4 regions of the Alkalihalobacterium sp. TH-98 genome follow, and region 1 is predicted to be linked to each of the others. Evidence: riboswitches for the same ligand, from Rfam matches in the RefSeq annotation. Region 1 holds a riboswitch; each other region holds the start of a gene.
The links. Region 1 has a riboswitch for cobalamin ahead of AC2VNP_RS10340 (acetyl-CoA hydrolase/transferase family protein). Riboswitches for the same ligand answer to the same signal wherever they lie in the genome.
Positions count from the first base shown of each region.

Region 2: linked by a shared signal. The riboswitch ahead of cobJ (precorrin-3B C(17)-methyltransferase) and the one ahead of AC2VNP_RS10340 (acetyl-CoA hydrolase/transferase family protein) in region 1 are both predicted to bind cobalamin.
Region 3: linked by a shared signal. The riboswitch ahead of AC2VNP_RS03535 (ABC transporter substrate-binding protein) and the one ahead of AC2VNP_RS10340 (acetyl-CoA hydrolase/transferase family protein) in region 1 are both predicted to bind cobalamin.
Region 4: linked by a shared signal. The riboswitch ahead of metE (5-methyltetrahydropteroyltriglutamate--homocysteine S-methyltransferase) and the one ahead of AC2VNP_RS10340 (acetyl-CoA hydrolase/transferase family protein) in region 1 are both predicted to bind cobalamin.

Region 1 covers NZ_JBYCKM010000026.1:169,597-176,062, reverse strand. Annotated here, with positions in the region: gene AC2VNP_RS10350 (type 1 glutamine amidotransferase domain-containing protein) at 1-20, opposite strand, end outside; gene AC2VNP_RS10345 (beta/alpha barrel domain-containing protein) at 65-1,903, opposite strand; cobalamin riboswitch at 2,205-2,388, shown strand; gene AC2VNP_RS10340 (acetyl-CoA hydrolase/transferase family protein) at 2,544-3,824, shown strand; gene AC2VNP_RS10335 (hypothetical protein) at 3,842-4,036, shown strand; gene AC2VNP_RS10330 (DUF6612 family protein) at 4,144-5,859, opposite strand; gene AC2VNP_RS10325 (hypothetical protein) at 6,027-6,224, shown strand; gene AC2VNP_RS10320 (YwaF family protein) at 6,367-6,466, shown strand, end outside.
Region 2 covers NZ_JBYCKM010000009.1:245,124-251,589, forward strand. Annotated here, with positions in the region: gene AC2VNP_RS04450 (precorrin-8X methylmutase) at 1-75, opposite strand, end outside; gene cobK (precorrin-6A reductase) at 76-846, opposite strand; gene AC2VNP_RS04460 (sirohydrochlorin chelatase) at 854-1,744, opposite strand; gene cobJ (precorrin-3B C(17)-methyltransferase) at 1,777-3,390, opposite strand; cobalamin riboswitch at 3,581-3,756, opposite strand; gene bioB (biotin synthase BioB) at 4,051-5,052, opposite strand; gene AC2VNP_RS04475 (precorrin-2 dehydrogenase/sirohydrochlorin ferrochelatase family protein) at 5,217-5,831, opposite strand; gene AC2VNP_RS04480 (sirohydrochlorin chelatase) at 5,833-6,466, opposite strand, start outside.
Region 3 covers NZ_JBYCKM010000009.1:64,326-70,791, forward strand. Annotated here, with positions in the region: gene AC2VNP_RS03525 (heme ABC transporter ATP-binding protein) at 1-1,062, opposite strand, end outside; gene AC2VNP_RS03530 (FecCD family ABC transporter permease) at 1,087-2,121, opposite strand; gene AC2VNP_RS03535 (ABC transporter substrate-binding protein) at 2,105-3,094, opposite strand; cobalamin riboswitch at 3,332-3,509, opposite strand; partial or broken gene AC2VNP_RS03540 (flavodoxin) at 3,569-4,025, opposite strand; gene AC2VNP_RS03545 (hypothetical protein) at 4,049-5,029, opposite strand; gene AC2VNP_RS03550 (ATP-binding protein) at 5,154-6,466, opposite strand, start outside.
Region 4 covers NZ_JBYCKM010000020.1:259-5,333, reverse strand. Annotated here, with positions in the region: gene AC2VNP_RS07795 (acyl-CoA thioesterase) at 1-437, opposite strand, end outside; partial or broken gene metE (5-methyltetrahydropteroyltriglutamate--homocysteine S-methyltransferase) at 527-2,626, opposite strand; cobalamin riboswitch at 2,804-2,984, opposite strand; gene AC2VNP_RS07785 (transposase) at 3,622-4,539, shown strand.

The DNA.
Region 1 (6,466 bases):
TTTTTTCCTTCTAGTTTCAATTCATTTCCTCCTTTGACAAGTAGTAGACTGGTTTTATTTTCTACTATTGCGATAGAGAATGCAAATGAGACGCTCTAGGCATTTCAGTTTTTAAATGGAAAAATGAATACGAAAAAAGCAATCCAACAACATATAATCCAAGTGCAAAATAAGCTGGGACGAGATGAACAAAATCGGTATATCCGATCGCAAAGTGAACGCCAATCCCTGCTGTAAAAGCTGGAATTCCACCAATGAATAACATCCACCAAACCCACTTGTTTCCTTGTTGAAAACCCCATAACGCAACCATCAGAATTAACAGCCCGACACTAAGCAATGCGCCACCGAATCCTGCTCGGTCATGAGCTATTACAGGAATAAGCCTCTCATTAAACTGGTTAAGCATTTCAGGCGGCATGCAAATGTAAGTTAGATCTGTCGCGACAAATACGTTTGTTATTCCGATATAGGCAATAATAAAACCACCTAGTACAAATGAGAAGCCAAGAATAACCAATGCTAGCTGACCGAATAAACTTTGCTTCCAAATCGTATGATTGGATCGATTGGTTGATTTTGGTGTACCATTCATTTCTTTTGTTTTCACAAAACCTACAACATAGAAGGGCAATAAAACAAGCCAAAATACTAGATGAAGCCAATCAAAATAGCCATACCCGATAAAAAGGAAAATACCTAGAAATCCAATGATAGCCGCAGCATCCGTCGCTTGCTTTGCCCATTTCAACCCAAAACGTATACCATACCTCGCTAGCCCCATATAAACGATCCCACCTGAGATCATCGTTCCGGCGAGAGTCATTCGATCGTGTGCCATAAAATATAGAATCCGCTCATTAAACGCATAAATCGTTCCTCGGTCCATTTCTAAAAAATATTCATCATACGGAAGAATAATTGCCGACATGCTAATGAATAGTGTAATAAGCCCACCTATCATAATCGATAATCCAAATAAAAAATACCACAGCCACCCTTGATGCGACGTTTTAATGTTTTCCATTTCTGAAAGTTGCGCTTCTTTAATACGTTTCGGCAGACCTGGTCCTGATAAAACATACCCGCCAGAGAGCATGATTAAATCTACATTTTCATGAAGTAAAGTCAAAGCATCCCCAGGCTCAGTCACCCCGCCAACGGTAATGATTGTTTTATTAAAATTATGATTTGTTAAATATTGGATCGCTTTTAAATGCTCCGTTAAATTGTACTGATCGTCTTTGTGTGGCTGTTCATCTAATACGATCCCGTTGAACTGTTCCTTGATTAAATGGAACGTTTCATCATTTAGTTGATTGGATTTGATTGCTATGTAAATCGGTTTTTTCGTTGAATAGGACGTAATTGGAACACTTGGGTTGAACTCTAGAATAAATGCATCTACCTGATCTTCTAACGCATTCATGATCGCAGGTTGGTTATCTTCACTATCAGCTATTCGAATAAAAACAGGTTGTTTTCGTTGCAAGTTTTTTAACTTCACCAACGTCTTTTCTAAACCAATAGATTCGTAATGTTGGGTAAATTCTATATAGTTAGCTTTTTCATGAATAACTGGAAATTCACCTTTTAAATAAGGCTCTTTTGTTACCGGTCCAATTTCAATAAATCCAAATCCCAAATTCGTAAACGCCTTCGTTCCAGATAGTAACGGGTCTACTTTTCCAGCGAAACCGATCGAGTTACTTAGTAGATTCCCGTCTACTTCTTTCATCAGTAGTGGCGAGGACTCTTCTCTTCCGAGGAAATTGATCAAATGAGGTCCACCGGGGATTGACGATATTCGGTTCATTCCCCTATGGATAAACTCTCTCGAATGATAAGGTGATAGTCTAGACAGTAACGGCTTAAAAAGGACATGGTAGGACCAATCAGGCATTACTCTCCCTCCTTTCTTTAAGGTAGCTCTTTTTAAAAGCAGCAAGCTCAATTACTTCTATGTAAGTGGAAATTCATAAACGGTATATTAATAATGTAGCTCGAAACCAACGCTTTCTGCTACTGCTATTGAAGGTGCATTTACTTCCATACAATCCAAATATGGACCTTTACCAAATTATACACGATATAACTAGTATTCTTATATATTATCTAAAACAGGTTTACTCAATTTTTATAAACCATCAAAAAATTACTGATTGTTTTTTCTGAAAACGTAGTGTTATAATGAAACCCAACAACAGAATATTGTGCTTTATGGTACTTGTTAAACAAGTTTAAAAGGGAAGTCGGTGCAAATCCGATGCGGTCCCGCCACTGTAACGATGAGCATGCGTACAAATTAGTCCACTGTCATTAAGATGGGAAGGATGTAAGCATGTGTTGAATCGAAGCCAGGAGACCTGCCATTAAAGAGCAACACTGTTATTTACCCACGAGGATGGGGAGGTGTTTTGGATGGAAGCTTTAATTGTGATAGCAATGGATTCGACCTAAAACATACACATTCTCATTGACATATGGGAGTGTGTTTTTTTATTTACGTACATAAAAGATAACATATAAGGAGCGAATGCCGAATGTTAATGCTATCAACCTATCAAGAAAAAGTAATGAGTGCAAACAAAGCCGTTCAATTAATTGAACCAGGTGATGAGATCATAGCACCGATCGCTGTAGGGGAACCGCCAGCTTTAATAGAAGCACTAATGGAATTTGAAGGCCTAGATAATAATACACTATATCAAATGCTCTCTCTACGAAAAGTCGTACCTTTAGCAAAAGAAAAACTCAAAATTGTATCCATGTTTTTAAATTCACATGAACGGGAAGCTTATACTAAAAAGATGATTGATCTTTTACCTAACCACTTTTCGAACTTGCCAAAGATGTTAAAAACAAGAGTCAAAAATCCAATCATTATCGCTCAAGTGTCACCGATTGATAACGAAGGTTATTTTTCCTTAGGTACAAACTGTGATTACACAGCAGCATTGGTCAACCATGCGAAAGCAATTATCGTTGAAGTGAATGACAATATGCCAAGAACGTATGGTAAAAATCAAATTCACATATCCCAAGTTAAAGCCATTGTAGAACACACCTCACCGTTAGCTGAAACTGGGAAACCGGTCATTTCTGAAAAAGATAAAGCGATCGGACGAAATATTGCTAACTTAATTAAAGATGGAGATACAATCCAAATAGGTTTTGGGTCCATACCAAATGCCGTAATGGAGCACTTGAAGGACTTTAGACACTTAGGTGTTTATACCGAAATGTTCCCTGATAGTTTAGTAGATTTATACGAAAGTGGCGCAATAACAAATCAAAATAAACCTTTTTACAAAGGAATTTCAACGGCAACCTTTGCTTTTGGCAGCAAGAGACTCTACCAGTTCATGCATGAAAACCCTGCCCTATGTATGATCCCGGTTAATGAGTCGAACAGTATTAAGCAAATTGCTCAATTTGAACAGTTTGTAACGATTAACGGTACTGTTGAAGTCGATTTTTTAGGGCAATGTAATTCAGAAGTGGTGAAAGGAACTTATTATTCTTCATCTGGCGGTCAATCTGATTTTGGAAAAGGTGTGACACTATGTAGGGATGGCCGTGGAATTATTTGTTTACACTCGACAACTAAAGACGAAAAGATCTCAAAGATTGTTCCTTATCTTCATGATAAATCTGTCGTGACAACCTCTAAAAACGATGTAGACTTTATCGTTACGGAATTCGGTGTGGCCCACCTAAGAAACAAAACCATTTCAGAACGTACAAGGGCATTAATTAACATCTCCCACCCTAGATTTCGTGAGGAACTTACTTTTACCGCTCAGCGTATGGGATTTCTTTAAACAAGGAGGGTTATATCGTGGAAAACTATACAGAATATTATTTAAATCATTTACTAGGCGTTCTCGTAACGAACCCCAACTTCAATACATTGCTAGAAAGCTATGAAAGTTTGAAAAACGATCTTAAGGAGAATGAAGAGCTTAACCTTCAGATCGACTCACTAGACGCGGCATTTAAACAAGCCGTTGAACATTGGAAGTTTGCTAACTGAGTGTATTAACCTTATAAAGAGGTAAAAAAGCGACGTAAGGAGACTGATTCCTTTGTCGCTTTTTTGAGTGTTCGTTCATTTTTAAGTAAATCACTACTTCTTATAAGTTAAAACGGGGCACGCTCCATATTTGTTCCATCAAGATTCATCTGGAACCAGCCAAGCTGCAATGCACTTATATGTTTAGAGTAATAAATTTGATCGTTAATAATATGAATATGTGATCCACGTTCATCGAGCATTTCAGCTTCTAACGTGTTTAAATCAATTTTATATAAACTATGATCTTCTGTAACATTTGTAAAATATAAAATATCTCCGGCCACATTAAACCCTTGGCTTTCATACGTCGATAATAGTTTTGTATTTGTTCCGTCGAGTTGAACACGATATAGTTTAGCACCATCTAATGCGCTCTCAAAATAAATCCAATCGTCTTCCACTATGAACGTTCTGACCGGATAATCAATCACTCTTGGAGGATGTGTCTGCCCTAGTTCATCAACCCCAACGACATAAAGGATACCTTTTGGTTCTGTTTGATAAATGACTTGATCCTCGTAAATGCTATATCGGAAAAGATCATCGATCAGTTGAATCTTTACACCGTCCTCAGAAACCATATAGAGAGATTGTTTATTATTTAATGGATTATTAGCTTTATAAAAGATCCAACCATCCATTACACGTAAATCTATCGCATAGTCATCTGATACTTTTTCTACTTCTGTTCCGTCTATTTTCATCCGATATACGTTGAAGCGGTCTCTTTCATCTGAATAATACAGCCAATTTCCCATTACATTTAAATCTTTAGCTAGTACATCAGAAATAAGTTCCTTTTCTTCTTGTCCATCTGTCCATTTATAAATTCCACTTTCTTGCATCCAGTTGGAATAATAAACAGCTTCGCCATCGGTTGCAAAATACGATCCATTTAAGTGATTTCCATCGCTATTTCCTTTTTCTCCCGTAAGAAATCCAGTTTGCTCTTCTAACAGGTCACGATCACCTAAAAATATATCCCCGTACGTTTTTGCATTTTCAATCACCGTTTGAGGTACCGTTACCTCATCTGTTTCGTTTAATGCATTATAAGAAATATACAATGTTTCTATCATCTTATTTTTAACTTCATCATTTTCAGCATCCACATCGAGTATACTCAAATTAAAGGTATATTCCAGCATTGCCGACGTCCGATGAAACGTTTCTTTATCGATGATCATTTCATAAGTAAATGAAGTAGGACCATTTTCTGTTCGAATCGAATGGATCATCGTATGAAAGAGCGGGTCATCCATCACATAGTAAAATGGAAACAGTCCCTTCCATAAAGATAACATTTCCTCTTCATTAGTGGAAATAGAAAAACGGTAGCCATTATTATCTTCTGTAAAATGGAATAAATCGATATTTTTTAATATAAGTTCAATTTCTTCTACTGGCTCAAGCGCATGGATTTTAGGTGATACATTAATCCACAGGTCACTTTCCTCATCCATTAAAAAGTACGTTTCTCCACCTGTGATATAGACTTCTGACTTCATTGTCGTTCCTGATATTTTCGATGACCGTTCGATATGAGCTTCGGGTGGCTGAACTTTTGCTGTTCCACTTAAGTAAGAGATTAACGTCCCCATATCTGCTTCATTCGTAATGGCATCCATTTCAAAGGAATAAGTTTCAATTTTCTTCATTACCTCAATCGAATGTTGTAAAATTTCTTCTCGTGTTAACTGCTCGCTATCTTCCTCACAGGCAACAACGAATGCTAAGACACTCAGTAGCAAAGCAGCTATAAATAAATGATTAAAACGCATGTATTCCCCTTTCAAAGTCCTCGTCACTCTTATTTTTACGGCTAATCCGTATAATTCAATTTAGATAAAACTCTATAGAAATCCTCTTTTAGATTTCAATAATACCACAAAATCCAATGTTTACTACAAATTTTTCACGGGTACAGATGAATAAGGAGGGATAAGTGATGAAAAATAAACAAAAAGAACTAGAACTCCAAAAACGAAACAAAAGATCCCATGCGTTTAAGGAAGATTGGGACGAGCAGTTAAAGCGAGACCAGATGATTATGCCAATTGATGAACCACCACTAGAAGACATAAAACTCGAAGAACAAGAAGAACGTCAAAAGAAAAAAACCAAACAAAACTCATCCAGCCAATAAACCAAAACCGAACGGTGCCAGGTACCTTTAGAAAGGTACCTGGCACCGTTTATACACTAAAACATTAAACTATTAGTACTTTAAATGACTGAAGGTACGTGGTACCCTCTGCTGAATATTCTATAACTAGGTGGTATGCTTCATGATCGTGGAGTTTTTTGAGCCTTCAGCGTATATGAAGGGAACGGTATTTTTATCTCCTGCCCACGCAGCCTCATTACTATTATTTGCACTGTCTATCG
Region 2 (6,466 bases), on a different contig from region 1:
GATCATTTGAAAACTCAATCCTTCAATTTCTTGTGGTTGTACGGTTAACGGCTTAAATTCTGTTTGAAAATCCATTTATAGCACCTCAATTTTTTGATTTATCGTTTCTAAAACATCGTAATAAGTCCTGCAAACAATACCGTAGTCTAATTCAGGTCTTGAAATCATTACAATCGGTATATTTAGTTCTTTAGCAGCTTCAACTTTTTCGTCCACAGAACCGACCTTACCACTTTCTTTCGTAATCATAAGCGTTACATTATATTGCTTAAACAGTGCAATGTTTAGCTCCTTAGAAAAAGGACCTTGAATGGCTACAATATTTTTTTGTTCAACACCTAATTCCGCGCATTTTTCCATGTTATCTTTACGTGGAAGCATCCTTGCAATTAATCGAATCCCATCAACATTCAATAATTGCTCTGTAAAAATTCGAAGTGTTTTACTTCCAGTTGTAAGCATAACCGTCCCCTTTTTCTCTTTGGCAAGCAGTGCTGCTTCTTTATAAGAAGAAACATGCGTAATCTGTCCAGTACGACCCTGATACTCTTCCCTTTCATAGCGTATATAAGGTACTTGTGAGATACGACTCGCTTCAACTGCATTTTTTGATGCTTCTTCCGCAAATGGATGAGAAGCATCGACGATCATTTGTAGTCCTCTTTGTTCAATGAATGCCTCCATTTCTTCAGCGGTTAGTCTTCCAACAACGGTTTCAATATTCGCTTCACGAAGAGAAATAGCCGCATTATCTGTTACGACCGAAGCAATGATGTCATGACCTGCGTCTCTAAGTGTTATCGCCAATTCTCTTGCATCACTTGTCCCAGCTATTACATAAATCATCTTCATCCTACCTTTGAACTTCATGCTGATGGTTGTGATGATGAGTATGCCCATGATGATCATGGTGGTCATGGTCGTGGTGATGATGTATATCCATATGTTCCATTGCATGTATGCGGTACGAACAAACATCACAATTGAGTTTTGCTTTACCTTGCAGTGCTTCTTGTGCCCTTTCAACAAAGATCGTTTTCAGAATAGGATGGAAACCGAAAAATTCAGTCATCGAAAAATGTAATTCTGGATACTCAACTTGAAAGGTTTGAAGCTTTTCAGACATTCGGTCCATTAATATCCCTGTAAAGAAAAAGTAAGGAATAATATAAATGTTCTTGACTCCTAGCTTTATTGATCTGGCAACACCTTCTTCAACTGTAGGTGAAGTTACACCAATAAATGACAGTTCGACATTAACCATATCTAATTTTTCAGAAAGCAATCTACCTATCTTGTATAGCTCACTATTCGCATCTGCATCACTGCTGCCGCGGCCGACTAATAAAATACCGACATCTTCTTTTCCTTTCTCGTTAGAAAAGCCAACATCAAGTAGACGCGATTGTAAAATATCAAACACTTTATCATGAACACCGATTGGTCTACCATAATTAAATTCGACATGAGGATACATGGCTTTTGCTTCATCAATTTCAACCGGGATATGTATTTTCGCATGCCCCGCTGAAAAAAACATCATTGGAACGAGGCCAACTTTCGTTGCTCCTTGGTCCACACATCGTTTTATCCCTTCACGTATTGTTGGAGTGGAAAACTCTAAAAAGCAAGTTTCAACGATTGGATACGGTATCTCCCCTTTCATTGACTCAACAAATTGAAGAAGTTGTTCATTACCTTCCCGCTTTTTTGTACCGTGACCGATAAATAAAATTGCATTCATTGCGTTTCCTCCTTTTTATTTAGCAACGTCTATTAATCCCCACAAGCCATATCTACTACCACTTGCTCGGGAACTTCTTTGTAATAAAATCCTTCAACAACTTGTACTCGTTTAAAAAACTTATGGAAGCGCTCATTTGGTAACCCTCGATTTTTGTAATCTTCTACTATGTTAACAACAAGGTCGACAAGCTTTCCTCCTTCTAATCCTTCAGCAACAAGCTGTCCGACATGAGCATTTCTACCTGTTGTTTTAGCTCCTAAAAATAAATCAAAACCTTTCTTACGATATATGATCCCTATATCATTTGTTGGTGCACTATAGCACGCCATTCCACAGCCGTTAAATCCAATATTTATTTGCTTTGGTACAGACATTCCGCCGATTAGTTGTTGAAGTTGTTCTACTTGTGGAATCGAGTCTGCTTTTTCACCGTCACAAAAATCACATGCCTTTATGTTGACCACATCACCTGTTGGAAGAAGTAGAAAGCCTGTATTCTCCAAACTTTCCGTTATTTTATTTGGATTGGATGTCTTAACTGAAACTTTGATTAAGTGATCTGGTGTATACTCAAGTGTTGCTCCCTCTCCTACCGTTTCTACCAATGCTGTCAATTGTTGCGGTGTTATTTTTTTATTCGCAATCCCAGGTGAAACTGCAAATTCAAAAATGTCTTCCTGTTGAAACTCGTTTCCTTTTTGTCGGCTGTTTTCTAGTGGTTTTGTTTTAATATCCAGTTTTGAAAGCGCCTCTTCTGCTAGAATGCGCGGACTGAGCGGTCTGTCAGCTATCAGTCTTTCATCTTCTACTCCCCCATGAAGTGCCCAAGGTTCTGCTTCTTTTTTTAGCCGTTCATGTGGTTTAAGTTGTTGTTCAGTCTCATTCAATGTGTATTTTCGTTGATACCCTCTTGGCGTAATCATTTTTCCTTCATAGATGAACGTAGAATTATTTCCGATAATAACCGTGGTTAACATCCCTATTTCATGGTCCAACATATGTTCTAAATCAGTAATAACAATTTGTTCTCTTTCTCGATAAGCACTTTTCACCAATCCAACTGGTGTATCTGGTGAACGATACTTTAATAAAATCTTTTGTGTCTCGACAATTTGTCTTGTTCTTTTCCCGCTTCGTGGATTGTATAACGCGATTACGAAATCAGCTTCAGCAGCAGCATCCACTCGCTTTTTTATTAATTCCCACGGCGTTAAATGATCGCTTAAACTAATCGTACATGCATCATGCATAATTGGTGCTCCTAATAGCGATCCACAGGAATTGATAGCCGAAATGCCAGGTATAATTTCTACCTCAACACCCCCTTCTTCCTTCCAGCCTTTTTGAATGAGAACTTCATACACAAGGCCAGCCATACCATAAACACCTGAGTCTCCACTAGAAATGACAGCTACTTTTTTTCCTGTTTCCGCTTGGCGAACAGCTTCTTGTGCTCGACTCACTTCTTCTGTCATACCTGTGCGTACAATTTCTTGATTTGTAATTAACGGACGAATTAAATCAACGTATGTACTATAACCGATGATGGAATCGGCTTCTAAAATGGCTTCTTTCGCTCTAAAGGTCATATGCTGTTCACTACCAGGTCCAAATCCGATAATTAGTAGCTTACCTCGCTGCATCTACTTCCTCTCCTTTAATGGTTGATTTATTTTATAAAGCAATACACCAATACACCAAATAAAAAAGCACCCCTAACCATAGAGTAATGGTTAGAGATGCTCATAACTTCCGCCCAAATAAAATAATTCGCATGAATAATTAAATTCAGAAAATCCGCTCTCTAACACCTCCCTATCTCCCGTAGGTCAGACAGTGTTGTTAGAAAAGGCAGGTCTCCTGGCTCATGGTTAGTGCAATCTATTCCTTCCCATTCATAGAACAGTGGTTTAATAGACTACAACCAAATTACAGTGGCGGGACCGCGTCGGACTTTCACCGAACTTCCCTTTTAAAGATCTTAATAGCATTCTACTAGAATTGTTTACAAATTCATGTAATGAACACGAACACTGTTAAAATCTTTACCCTTTCCCAACATATGTGATTGTATTAAAAGATTAATGGAAAAGATAAAGGTTTGTCAATCTATTTTTAAAATTATCTAAATATGTCGAGTTCAATAAGGAGGACAAAAAGAGCCGAGAAAATCGAGAAAGCGTAGCCTCCGAGCACCGGAACGTATAGTGTAAATACGTGAGGAGCGTAGGAGCAAGCTGACGAAGAGTTTCGACAGCTATTTTTCCCGGACTTTTTGAAAATCCTCTAAAATTGTCGATTGATTATAGAGCACACTCTTCTATTTCAAAGCCTAAATCTTCGATAATATTATGGTCTTCTGTAACTGCTTGGCCTTTCGTAGTTAAATAATCACCTACGAATATAGAGTTTGCAGCAAATAACGCTAACGGTTGCAATGTACGAAGGTTTACTTCTCTTCCTCCAGAAACCCGAATTTCTTTTGAAGGGTTTATGAAACGCATCAAGGCTAGTACTTTTAGTGATTTCATCGGTTTCGTCCGTTTGTAGTTTTCTAGTGGAGTTCCTGGAATCGCATGTAAAAAGTTCACTGGGATGGAGTCAGCATCAATTTCTCGTAATGAATACGCAATCTCAACAATTTGCTCATCTGTCTCACCCATCCCAATAATACAGCCAGAACAAGGAGACATACCTGCCGCCTTCACTTCTTCAACCGTATTTACACGATCATCATAAGAGTGAGTTGAAGTGATGTTTGTATGATTGTCCTTATGTGTATTAAGGTTATGGTTATAACGATGAACCCCTGCTTCTTTTAACTTTTTAGCTTTTTCATCGCTTAAAATTCCTAGGCATGCACAGATTTTCAGGGGCATTGTCGCCGTAATTTCACTAACCGCATCAATAACTTGATCAACTTCTTTTTCAGTAGGACCTCGCCCGCTCGCAACAATACAATATGTACCAGCTTTTCTGTTCATAGCTTCTTTGGCACCTGCGATTAGAGTCTCTTTATCTAGTAACGAATACTTTTCAACAGGTGCTGTTGAAACGATCGATTGTGAGCAGTAACCGCAGTCTTCGGGACATAACCCACTTTTTGCATTAAAAATCATATTTAGTTTTACTTTTTTTCCGTAATAGTGTTTTCTTACACGAAAAGCGGCTTGCATAATCGGTAAAACCTCATCATCATCTGCTTGAAGAATACTTAATCCCTCTTCAATGGTTAGTAATTCGCCATTTAACGCTTTATCTGCATACTGTTCCCAAATACTTTTTGTTGATGTTGTTGTCGTCATTTTCTCCCAACCTTTCGTCAACTATCTTTTAATATAAGTTAACATTAAATAGTGAGGTTGACAAGAATTATTTACCATATTATTAGGCAGTGAAAAGGTCCAATTACCCCATTAAGACAAGTTTTTTGATGTTTATAGTTGATAAATGAAAAAATGAGCAGCCATTATGACCGCTCCTCTTCCATCTCCATGTATTGTTGCATACGCTTTTCAAACCATATTTTTCTCTCCGAATTATAAATGACCTCATCGGTGATCAACTCATTAAGAAACTGATGACATACCTTCTTTTCACTAATGTTTTCTAGAATCTCTTTTCGCGACTCCCTTAAAAATTCAACATACTCTTCATATTCTTGTCCATACTCTTCACTGAGTTGGTTGACAATTTTCTTTGCTAACATTGGACTTGCTCCTTCTGTTGAAACAGAAATCGTAAGCCTTCCTCTATGTAAGGTAGACACCATGTGAAAATCACTTAAGTCAGGTTGATCTACGATATTTATTAACTGATTTGGTTTTCGATCTTGATAAACGGTTAAATTTACCTCAGGGTCGTTTGTAGCTGCTATAATTAGAAATGCTTGATCTAGAAACACTTTATTATATGCAGATTGAATCCATTGAACCGACTGATTTTCAACTAACTCTATTAGGTTTTCACTTAATTGAGGTGAGACGACTGTTAACTTAGCCCCATGACTTACTATTTTTATAGCTTTTCGTTCGGCGATTTTTCCACCACCAATGATAACGACCGGCTTATCCTTGAGGTTCAAACTAATTGGCATGAAGCTCATGATGACTGCCTTTCATTAACTCTATCGTTTTTGAATAGATTAAGTTCCTAATTTGCTCGTGATACCCTAGAAAATTGCATAGATGTACTTGTTTATGATCAGTTATTTCTATATCGATAATAGCTCGCCCCATTCTTTTCATGAGTACACCGGTAAATAATAGATAAGGCATGACATAGATAATCTCATTATCTTCCTCTATGATTTGTTTTAGGCCGTCTTCAAATATCGGTTCAGAGGCTGCTAAATAACTAGGAGTTACTTGATTTAGTTGAAGCTTTTCTTTTAATCGTCTTGCAATTTCTTCAAAATCAGCTTTGGCCTCCATATCACTACTGCCTCTTCCGACCAGTAAAACAGAAGCCTTGATTTTATCATTTGTCTCTTTTTGAAAACCTTTTTCTTGTAAACGGTCGAATACGATGTCGATCATACGATCATCGACTCCAATAGGAGAACCATATATAAATTGAACCTCAGGGTAAAGCTGTTTCGCTTTTCCAATTTCTTCAGGAATATCTTTTTTAGCATGTCCCGCTTCTAATAATAAAACGGGCTGAACAAATATTCTTGTCGCTCCTTGTTCAATACAGCTTTTAATCCCTTCTTGGATT
Region 3 (6,466 bases), on a different contig from region 1:
CGTCTTATAAGACCCATCTTCCAATATAGCTGCGGTCATCATTCCGACAGCGCCTTCATAATCAATTCCTAAATTACTTAAGTATTGTTTGTACTCACTTTCGGCACAATCACAGTTATAATCTTTATGAACATGACGGTTAATAAATGTTGAGTTCCATCCAAACCCTGAACCAATGACAGCAGAAGAATAGGTTTTGAGTGGAGTAGGACTCGATATATATATATATTCATGTTTTCTTTCAACTTTCAATCGATCGATGAGCGAACGCTCGGTTGATAACCATTGCTTTGGCTGAAGTGTAATAAGTGGACTTGGAACAGATGGGTGTTCTTTTCTACCCACTTTGGCTTTATACACTTCTTGCAACCTTTTTTCATTCATTACATGTGCTGGACGGTCTAGTGCACTAACTGTCCCTTCATCAAGAAGTAATAGTCGATCACAATATAGACTTGCCATATTTAAGTCATGTAAAATCGCAATAACGGTTAAACCTTTTTCTCTAGACCACTGTTTCAATGAGTCCAGCAGACTCATTTGGTATGAGATGTCGAGATGATTAGTAGGTTCATCAAGAAGCAGTATTTTCGGTTCTTGTGCTAAAGCACGAGCCAGCATAACACGCTGTCTCTCACCTCCACTTAATGAATGAAGAGGTTTGTCTTTAAATTGATATACTCCTGTTAATTTCATCGCCTCTTTGACAATTTGCTTGTCTTTTTTATTTTCAACTTGAAACCAGCTTTTTTGATGCGGGTAACGCCCTAACTGAACAACCTCTTCAACTGTGTAAGAAAAAGATGTATCTGATTGTTGAGGTAACACAGCCATCTGTCTCGCTAATTCCTTTGAGCCATAGGCTAATATATTTTTATCTTCAAGAATGATTTCACCTGATTGTAAAGGTATCAATCCACTAACCATCTTTAATAACGTCGTTTTCCCACTACCGTTTGGACCAAGGATTCCAAAGATTTCTCCTTTAGAAACAGAGAATGAAACGTTCTTAATTATATTGACATTACCATATCCACCGCAAATGTCATTCACTTGTAACATCGTGTTCACTCCCATCCATACAGATTATAATCTATGACGTTGTCGAATTAAGATGATTGCAAATACTGGGCCGCCAACGAGAGCCGTTATGACTCCAATAGGCAATTCGGTTGGCGCAATTAATGTACGAGCAACTAAATCTGTAAGCACAAGAAAACCTCCACCGATTAAAACAGACAGCGGTAAGAGATGACGATGATCCGGCCCCCAAATTAACCTTGTTAAGTGAGGAATGACTAAACCGACAAAACCAATTGCCCCAGATACTGCTACAGCTGATCCAGTTAACAAAGCCGCTCCAAATAAAATCATTATTTTACGAGCTTGAATATTTACACCGAGATGCTTAGCTGTTTCTTCTCCAAAAGCTAATGCATTTAATTCTTTAGCATTAAAAAGTAAAATTAAAAATCCTGCGAAGAAAAACGGAGCAATTAAATAAACATAGCTCCAACCTCTCATCGAGACACTTCCCATTAACCAACCAATGATTTGTCTTAATTCTTCACCTGTTAAAGCAATCATTAGAGAAATAAATGATCCTAAAAAGGAACTAAGGATAATACCTACTAATATAACGGTGTGTGCAGCCATCGAACGATTAAGAGCCCGTGCAAAAAATATCACTAGAAATAATGTAAAAAATCCCGCACCGATACTTATTACGGGTAATGTATAGGGCCCTAGAAAAGGGATAGCAATACCAAAAAACATAACTGCCACGGCACCGACTGCCGAACCTGAGGATACTCCGAGTGTATAAGGATCAGCTAATGGATTTTTTAAAAAACCTTGGAAAGCAGCCCCTGCTAATGCAAGGGCACCTCCAACAAACATGGCTAATAAAACGCGTGGAAAGCGGATTTCCATCACAATGTTTACATACATCACATCAATTTCTCTAGCTAAAGGTAGACCCACCCACTCTTTTCCTATAATTGTAATCACTTCAAGAAAAGGGATCTGAACACTACCTACCGCTATCCCTACTACTACAGAAATAAATAAAAATGCTAGGCATACAATGTAGCCTAATAGTATATTAGTCTTCAAAGACATCTGGGTAAATAAATTTTGCAAGTTGTTCCATTCCTTCCGCAAGGCGAGGACCCGAACGTGTTACCGTATCATTTTCTACATCATAAATTCGATCATTAACCACTGCATTTACATCTTTCCAAGCTGATCTACTTTTTACTTCTTCACTTGGATTTTCAATATAATAGCCATATGTTGTAATTATTACATCCGGGTTTTGACTTACTACATCCTCTTCTGTAAATTGAGGCCATCCTTCTTGATCGCCTGCAACATTTGTTGCATTTAATAATTGGAGTAGCTCATTTAAGAATGTATCTTTACCAGGTGTATATAAATCAGGTGAAACCTCAACCCATACATTTTTACGATCTTCTTCTGAAATTTCTTCTGCTTTTGTTGTTAATTCAGTTATTTTATTTTGCATATCTTCAATAACAGTAGTTGCTTCTTCAGATTGACCTGTTACTTCACCAATCATGCTAATACTTTTATACACATCTTCAAGTTGCTTCGCGTCATTTATAATAACAACCTTTATCTCAGAGTTTCTTAACTGATCTAAGCCATCTGCTGAACTATGTGCTCCTGAAGCATGAGCTAGAACCACATCTGGTTGAAGGGAAATAACTTTTTCCACATCGAAATCCATTCCACCTACTGTTTCGATTTCTGTTACCTCTTCAGGAAAATTACACCAATCCGTTCTCCCGACTAATTTGTCTCCTGCACCAACTGAAAAGACAGTTTCTGTAATACTAGGTATTAAAGAAACAATTCGTTCAGGCTCTTCCTCTATAGTTACCTCGTTTTCAAATGCATCAGTAATTGTTATCGGAAAAGCCCCTGCTTCTCCACTACCAGTCGTTTGCTCTTCTGTATCTTCCGTCGGTGCTTGTTCTGTTTGCGGCTCTTCTTGGTTATCTGTGCCACATCCTGTTAATAACCCAACAGTCAGTAATGCAGCAACCAACCACATATACCATTTTTTCATTTTCTCCAACCCCTTTTAAGTTTGTATGTCTTTGTGTATTCAATGAAAGAAATTGCAGATAGGATATTATGTAAAAAAAATAAGCTCTCCTTCAAAGGAGAGCTTCGGTTTCAGTTTAATAGATCACCTAGTAACACTTGGATGCTAAAAACATTCCATTATGTGTCATTCTCATTAGAAAAGGATACTCTTTTCCAAATGTCAGATCATATCACACTGCTTACCTTTTCCGCGAAGGTTACACAATACTCTAAGGCAGGTCTCCTGACTTGTACAATGATGCCCCTTTACCTTCCCATCATAAAGACAGTGGTTTATTAAAGAGTATTCGTACTTACAGTGGCGCGACCGTGTTGGAATTTCACCAACTTCCCTATTCACACTCATATGAGTGACCTTAAAGTTAAACACTTATTCAATTCATTGAGATACGACTTAATTATACAAAATATTCGATAATTCGTCTATATAAACTTAAACATTTGTTTTTAACTTAACTTTTTTTGCAAACTCTCTACCAAAATCTTTGCACGTTTCTTCTTCACCATCAGGGCCTAATTCTATTTTAAGTCCCGCCTGTACAATTTGACCTTTTCTTTCCTCAATGATCGCTTCTAGTAAGTCAACAGCACCACAAAATATTTCATATGCTGTATCCCCAGAACCAAAGACAGCAAATTGTTTATCTGTAAAATCCAGCCCAGCCATTTCATCATACAAGTCTAAAAATTCATCTGGAAGTTCGCCGTCTCCCCATGTATAAGCACCTAAAATTACTGCATCAAATGCATTTAATTGGTCAGGGTCACAAATCAACAACATCTAATTTCGTTACGTTCATATTTTCCTTTTGCAATCCTTCTTCAATTAAATCGACAATCGCTTCTGTATTTCCTGACATACTAGCATAAACAAGTAAAACCTCACTCATTTTAACATTCCCCTTTCAAACTATTAATGTAAGACTAATTCACTGTTACTGTTTTTCGTTTCAGTTAACTCATAAGTTTGCATTGAATGCTTCAACTCATAATGACCTGCTATAACATACTCTTGTTTATTATTTGCAATTCGCCATCCATGACCTTTGACGGTATTACACGGAACAATAATATTATGTTCTAAGTGGATTTGGGAAATGGTCGCAATACCCTCTTTGTCTTGGGAAGATGTTACAAATATAAATCCAGCGTCTTCTGTAACATCTAAAAAGCTCGTTTGGCTTTCAATTTGATTTAAAGCATTCCAAAAGTATTCATTATGGCGATTTGAAAGATAACAAGTTTCAATTCTACCTTTAGACCCACTACACGACCCTCCAGCAGCAATGAGCTGACTTTCATAAACCATTAAACTAGAAAACATGAAATCATTTTCCTTCTTAATCCAATACAGCCTTAAACTATTTAGATCTAATCTCCAAATCCCTCCATATTTTCGATGAATTTTCGTACCGATGAATAAGGAATGTCCTGATAAACATAATGAACGAATAGCTGGTGAATTTTCTCTTAATTTCTCAAAGGGAGAAATAGAGCTCCATGTCGCTCCGTAGTCATTAGAAAAATATATGGAATTGTTTCCATGAGTAATGACAAGGCCTTTAGAGCTTGCAACTACGCTCCAAATAGTTGCCGAAGTCGGTAAAAACTTATGACTCCATGTTAACCCACCATCACTGCTCCTAATAAAAACTCCTCTTTCACCAACTCCATATAGAAGTGAACCACCATTAATGAGCTTTACTATTCGAAAAGGAAATGAAAATTGACTTGTTAACTGATGTCCTTTCATACGAAAGATGCCTTTTCTTCCGACTGCAACTATGTATTCTCCATTTTCAACTTTACAAACAGCAGTAGCTCCACGGACTGTAGTTTTCATCATGTTCACTAGTAATTCCCCAACGGTATTAATAATGAAAATCATTTTCATTATTATAATAATTGAAAATGATTTTCATTGTCAATAGTGATATGTAAAAAAAGAGAAGTCATTTTGACTTCTCTTTTGCTGAATTTTGTTTCTTATGAAACAAGATTATTCGTTGCTATTCCATTTAATCTTCTATTTTTCGAGGAATTTGAAATGTAAATGTTGTACCTTCATTAATTTTACTATGAACCGAGATTTCACCGCCATGTGCTTCAACAATATTTCTAGCGATGGCGAGACCAAGTCCAGTACCTGAGCGGCCACGAGTTCTTGCTTTATCAGCTTTGTAAAACCTTTCAAAAACGAAAGGTAAATCTTCTTCAGGTATTCCTGAACCACTATCTTCAATATCGTACCGTAAGTAATTTTCAAGTTGTTGAACTTTTAATTGAACAGTGCCACCTTTATCTGTATGGCGGATTGCATTATGGATCAAGTTAGTTAACACTTGTTCTATACGGTCAGGATCAAGATGCGCAGGTGTGAGGTTCTCGTCGATATGAGCCGTTAAAGTAATACCTTGTTCTTTCGCTAACCCTTGAAACTTGCGATTAATCTTTTCGGATAGCTCTATTACATTGACAACTTGAAGCTGTAACTCAATATGGCCTGCTTCCATCCGAGCTAAGTCTAGTAGTTCATTGACGAGTCGGCCCATCCTGAGCGATTCATCATAAATAATTTGAGCAATTTCCTTTTTCTCTTCATCGGTCTGAGCAATGTCATCAATAATTGCTTCACTATATCCTTGTAACATAGAAATAGGAGTTCTAAGCTCATGAGATACATTGGCAATAAAGTCCTTGCGAAGCTTATCTAATCTTCTTTCTTCAGTGATATCACGAATTACTGCGACTGCACCGCGCACGAACGTTTTATCGTAGAGTGGGGAAAGGATAATGGCCCAACTCCTGCCTTGTATATCCATTTCCATTGCTTGTTCTTTTTCAATTGCTACAACTTGCTGGAATAACTTTTTAATCGCTTTTGGTAAATCATCGGCTTTACCGTCTAAACCTTGATCGTAATACCAAGCTTGCAAGAAACGTTCAGCTGGCGGATTCGTAACAACAATCTTCCCTTTACGGTCAATTGTAATAACGCCATCGGCCATACTGCTTAAAATTCTAGATAATTGTTCTTTTTCTTGACTTAAAGCCATTAAATTGCGATTTAACTCGCGCCCCATTCGATTAAAGGCTATTGCTAGTTGGCCAATTTCGTCATTTGTTAAAATCGGTACTTTTGTATCAAATTTACCCTCAGCAACTTCCATCGATGCTTGTCTCATTTTACGAAGAGGTGCTGTTATTCTTGACGATAAGAAAAACGCAAAAATCGTCGTTAATACTATGGCAATACCTGCAGAAAAGTAAATGATTCTTTTCGTTTCACCGGTTGTTTCTTCTAAAGCAGATAGAGATTGATACAAGAATA
Region 4 (5,075 bases), on a different contig from region 1:
CGTTCTTGTGCATGGTTATATAACTCTTTTTCCTCTTCTGTAACAGGGACCACACCTGGGACTGGTACTGGAACACCTCGTTCATTAATTGCAACCATTGTTAAGAATGAGGTAGTGGTAATTGTTCGCTCTCCCGTTTGTAAATCTTCACATTCAACTTTTACGTAAATTTCCATCGATGTTCTTCCTGTTGAGACTACAACAGCCTCTAAATATAAAATATCTCCTACCTTTGCAGAAGAAACAAAATTCACCCGATCAATGGATGCCGTTACGACAACATGCTTGCTGTGTTTCATCGCAGCAATAGCAGCTATTTCATCTATTTGCGATAAAACGGTCCCTCCAAAAATAGTCTCTAGATGATTTGTATCAGCAGGCAGGACTAACTTTGTTTGGACGGTCCTTGATACATCAGTCAATAAGGTTGTTTTCATTAAAATCACTCCAATGTATTAATAACAGCGAAATTTAATTTAATAGAAGCATTTTAAACCAAGTGGGCTAAAATGCTTCATAAATTTTATTAAACAGGTTGTTCTTGAACGCTTCGTAGCTTCCTAGTGGCTTCGACCATATTTTTTAACGATGCAATTGTTTCTTCTTCACGACGTGTTTTTAAACCACAATCAGGATTCACCCAAAACTGTTCTTTAGAAATAACTTCTAAGCTCTCTTCTAGGATCGTACTAATTTCTTCAACACTTGGGACACGCGGGCTGTGAATATCGTAGACACCTAACCCAATCCCAAGTTCATATGGATTTTGTTTTAGAGATTGTATGAATTCACCATGACTTCTTGATGTTTCAATTGAAATTACATCTGCATTAAGAGCACCTATTGGCTAAATAAAATCATTGAACTCGCAATAGCACATATGTGTATGAATTTGTGTTTCATTTTTCACACTTGAAGTCGCTAACTTAAATGCTTTTACAGCCCAATTTATATATTCATTCCAATTTTCTTTACGTAACGGTAACCCTTCTCGTAAGGCCAGTTCATCTACTTGAATGATAGAGAGTCCTGCTTCTTCAAGAGCATCTACCTCTTTTCTAATGGCCAAAGCAATTTGATAAGCTACTTGTTTACGAGAAATATCATCACGAACAAAAGACCAGTTTAATATTGTCACAGGGCCCGTTAACATTGCTTTGACATACTTAGAAGTTAATTGTTGTGCTTCTTTTATCTCTTTAACTGTCATCGGTTTAGTCCACTCGACATCACCATAGATAATTGGAGGTTTTACACAACGTGAACCATAGGATACGACCCATGCGTAGTCTGTAAAGGCAAAGCCTTCTAGCTTCTCACCAAAAAATTCGACCATATCTGTACGTTCAAATTCACCGTGGACTAAAACATCAAGTCCAATTTGTTCTTGAATTTGAATCCAGCGAGCTGTTTCACTTCTCACAAACTCTTTATAAGCTGAATCTGTAATTTCTTGATTACGCCATGCTGTACGTGTACGTTTTACTTGATCTGATTGGGGAAAGCTTCCGATTGTTGTTGTTGGGTAATCTGGTAACTTCATCGTTTCTTGCTGCAATGATTGACGTTCCTTATATCTCATTGGACGACAAAAATGCTCTGGCCTCACTTGTGCTACAAGCTCTTTTACACGTACATTATTTCGATCATCATGTTGAGCTAAAGCATCTGTAGCTAGCATAATTTCCGACACACTTTTTTTTCCCCGACCATTCTCTATCACGAATATAGGATGTGATATGAGTTAACTCCTTAATTTTTTCATCAGCAAATGACAAGGCATTGGTAAGAGTAGGGTCCAGCTTTTTTTCAGACTGTGTTGTTACTGGTACATGTTGTAAACTGCATGAAGACTGAATCCATGCTTCTTTTACACCACTTAAGGATAAAATGGCTTGGGTATTAGTTGCTTTTTCTGCTAAACTGGCCCGCCATATATCACGGCCGTTTATAATCCCAATTCCCAATACTTTATCTTGTGGAAAGCCATGTTTTCGAAGTGCGGTCATGTTTTCTTCAGCACCATGGATGAAATCTAGACCAATCCCTGCAACTGGTAATTTTGATAATTCTTCATACTCTGACAGTCCTTCAAAATAAGTTTGTAGCATAATTTGAACGTTAGGTACAATTTCTTCCAATTGTTTGTAAATTTGATGTACTAGTTTTACTTCATCTTTTGTTAAGGAAAGTACTAATGCTGGTTCTTCAACTTGAATCCAATTAGCACCTGCATCAACAAGTTGCTGTAAAACTTCCGCATATAGTGGTAGTTTGTGTTAAACCATTTTGTCATTTCACAAGCTACAACACTTTGTGATCCACGCGCCATTGCGTAATAGGTTGCTAGATCTACCTCATCGCCTCGCCAGTTATACCGGTTTGGTACTAAGCCAAACATTGCCGCTAGGTCAAGCATACGATCATAAAATGTAAAATCTCCTACAGTTAGTAATTCTATCCCAAGAGATTGCTGGCGCTTCAAATTATTTAAACGAATTTCTTTCATTTCTAAAACAAATTGTTCCTCTGATTTTATACCCTTCCAAAATGACTCTAAAATGCGTTTCCATTCACGTTTCTCACCTATATATGGGTAACCAACAGCCGTACTGATTAAATTCATATTCAATCCTCCTGGTAAATTTACATATTATAAAACGCAAAAAAACCATCTCCTAAATAGAAAATGGCTATACAATCAAGTTAAAGGGATGCTTAATAAAGAATGCTTAATCAGCATTGCTCTTAACTAGTTTGTCGTACAAATTGAATGTCACCACCTATTTCCACGTAGGTATTTGGTGTGTACTAGAGATAGGCAGGTCTCCTGGCTTATCATCAACGCTCCTCACACCTTCCCGTCACAAGACAGTGGTATTTGTGATTCACTCCGACATACAGTTGCGGGACAGCGACGGAATTTCACCGTTCTTCCCTTTTAAGCCAAACCGTGGTTTGGCACCAACTCTTACACTATATTTAATTTTTACTAACTATATCATATTCATTTTTCCAAGTATATAATTTCCTGAAAAAATAATTTTTTGTTTGAATGTCAAGCTTTAGAAATGACGGCGGCGAGAACCATAAACCACACCTCAATTCTTATCTAAATTGAATAACGCCATTGATACCTAACTATTTCAACTCTATCAACGCGACGGCCTCAACATGTGTTTTGATAGAATGATGATACTGAAACGCGTAAATATTGAACTCGCGTAAAAATGTACCCCCTATAATTATAAATAGCTTCTCGGAAATAAATTTTCCGTACCAGCTTTAGTCTTTCGACTAGGGATTTTTTATTGCTTCACCCCAAAACAGGAGTGCGAACAAACTTTCCTCTTGACGAACATTCGTTCCCTAAACAATTAAGTGAGGGTTTTTTCATCACTTAAAATGGGGGAACTATATGCTTACTAAGATTCGTACACATGATTCTTATCTTAATTTTGTAGTTGAACAGCTAGATTTACAATTCAATGACAAAACATTTTTAAAGGATTTTTACTCCTATCGCTTGGTGTTCTTTGGTTGATCTTACCGATGCTGGCACTCTTCTAAAACATCTCTATCCTCAATCCCAGAGGAAGGAAACCTCGTAATCCTTTTGATATGCTTCGCAGTTTAATGCTTATGCATCATCAAAAGATCACAAGTGTAGACCAATGGGTGTTCACCTTAAAAACAACTCCCATTTTTGCTATTCTTAGTGGTTTTTCTCCAGACGATATTCCTGGAGTCGGAACCTTTTATGACTTTTCCAACCGCCTTTTGCTAGCTTCAACTCCACATCTATCTCAAAAGAAGAAACGAAAGCTAAAGAAGCCAAGAAAGAAAGGGAAAAAGAATCAGAAACTTGAACTGAAAAAACCTAACGTTGTTCAGAAGCGCGTGAAACGTGCCTTACGAAACAAGAAAGTTCGATACACGCCTAATGCACATGATCAACTTCAAATCCTTTTTCAATCCTTGTTCGTCTATCAGTACGCATCAAAAGGTTTATTAGGAAACACGAATTCACTAAGCATTATGGCTGATGGATCTCCCGTAGTAACAGGAGGTCGACCTTATGGTAAGTTCCTTTGTGACTGCCGTAAACACGGCAACTGGAAATGCCAATGTCAACGACAATTTTCAGACCCTGATGCCGATTACGGCTGGGATAGTTCTCGTGAAAAATACTATTATGGTAGAAGTCTTTTCATGGTAGCTGCTTCGGATAGTCTTTATGATTTACCCATCTACCCAAGGCTCCATCGGGCCAGTAAACATGACTCCGTCTTGTTTGTGAGTACCTTCCATGAACTGAAGCATTGGTATCCAGATTGGACAATTGGAGAAGTCATCCTAGACTCAGCTTTGGATGCTTATCCCATCTATGATATGTTAGAGCACCATGATGTTTCTGCCATCATTGACCTCAATCCGAGGCGTTCGAAACAGTTCATCTACAATGAAATGGACATTAACTTAGACGGCGTCCCGGTCTGCCCTATCGGCCGAAAAATGCTCGATTGGGGAGTGGATTAGAAACGATATCGCCTTAAATGGCGCTGTCCAGCCGCAGTTGGAAAATGGAAATGTCCAACACCTTGTTCAGAATCTGCTTATGGACGGACTTTTTATACATCGACAAAGGATAACCCTCGTCTTTTTCCCTAGAGTCAAGCGTGATAGTAAGGAATGGTATAAGCGTTATGCTTTACGTACTGGGGTCGAGCGTTGTATCAAACGACAAAAGGTTGATTATCGTTTAGAGGATTCAAGAGGACGTAGTTCAAGACATTGGAATATTCGAAGTTACATCATCGGCATGTGCCACCATGCCGATGCGTGCTTCAAGGAAGCAAAAAAGAATAATTTTTTTAGCCTCCATCAAGGAATTAAATCTCTTTTGTCCCTATAACCTCATCTTAAAGTGCAAATTTTTAAAAATCCACTACCAGTGGTTTATTTGATATGCACTTTTTTTTTTGAAAATGGCTGTGAAAATTCCAATTAATCCTCTAGAAACTTGCTTTCATCCCCCATCAGACCCAAAATCAGTTACTTAATTTCCGAGTCTC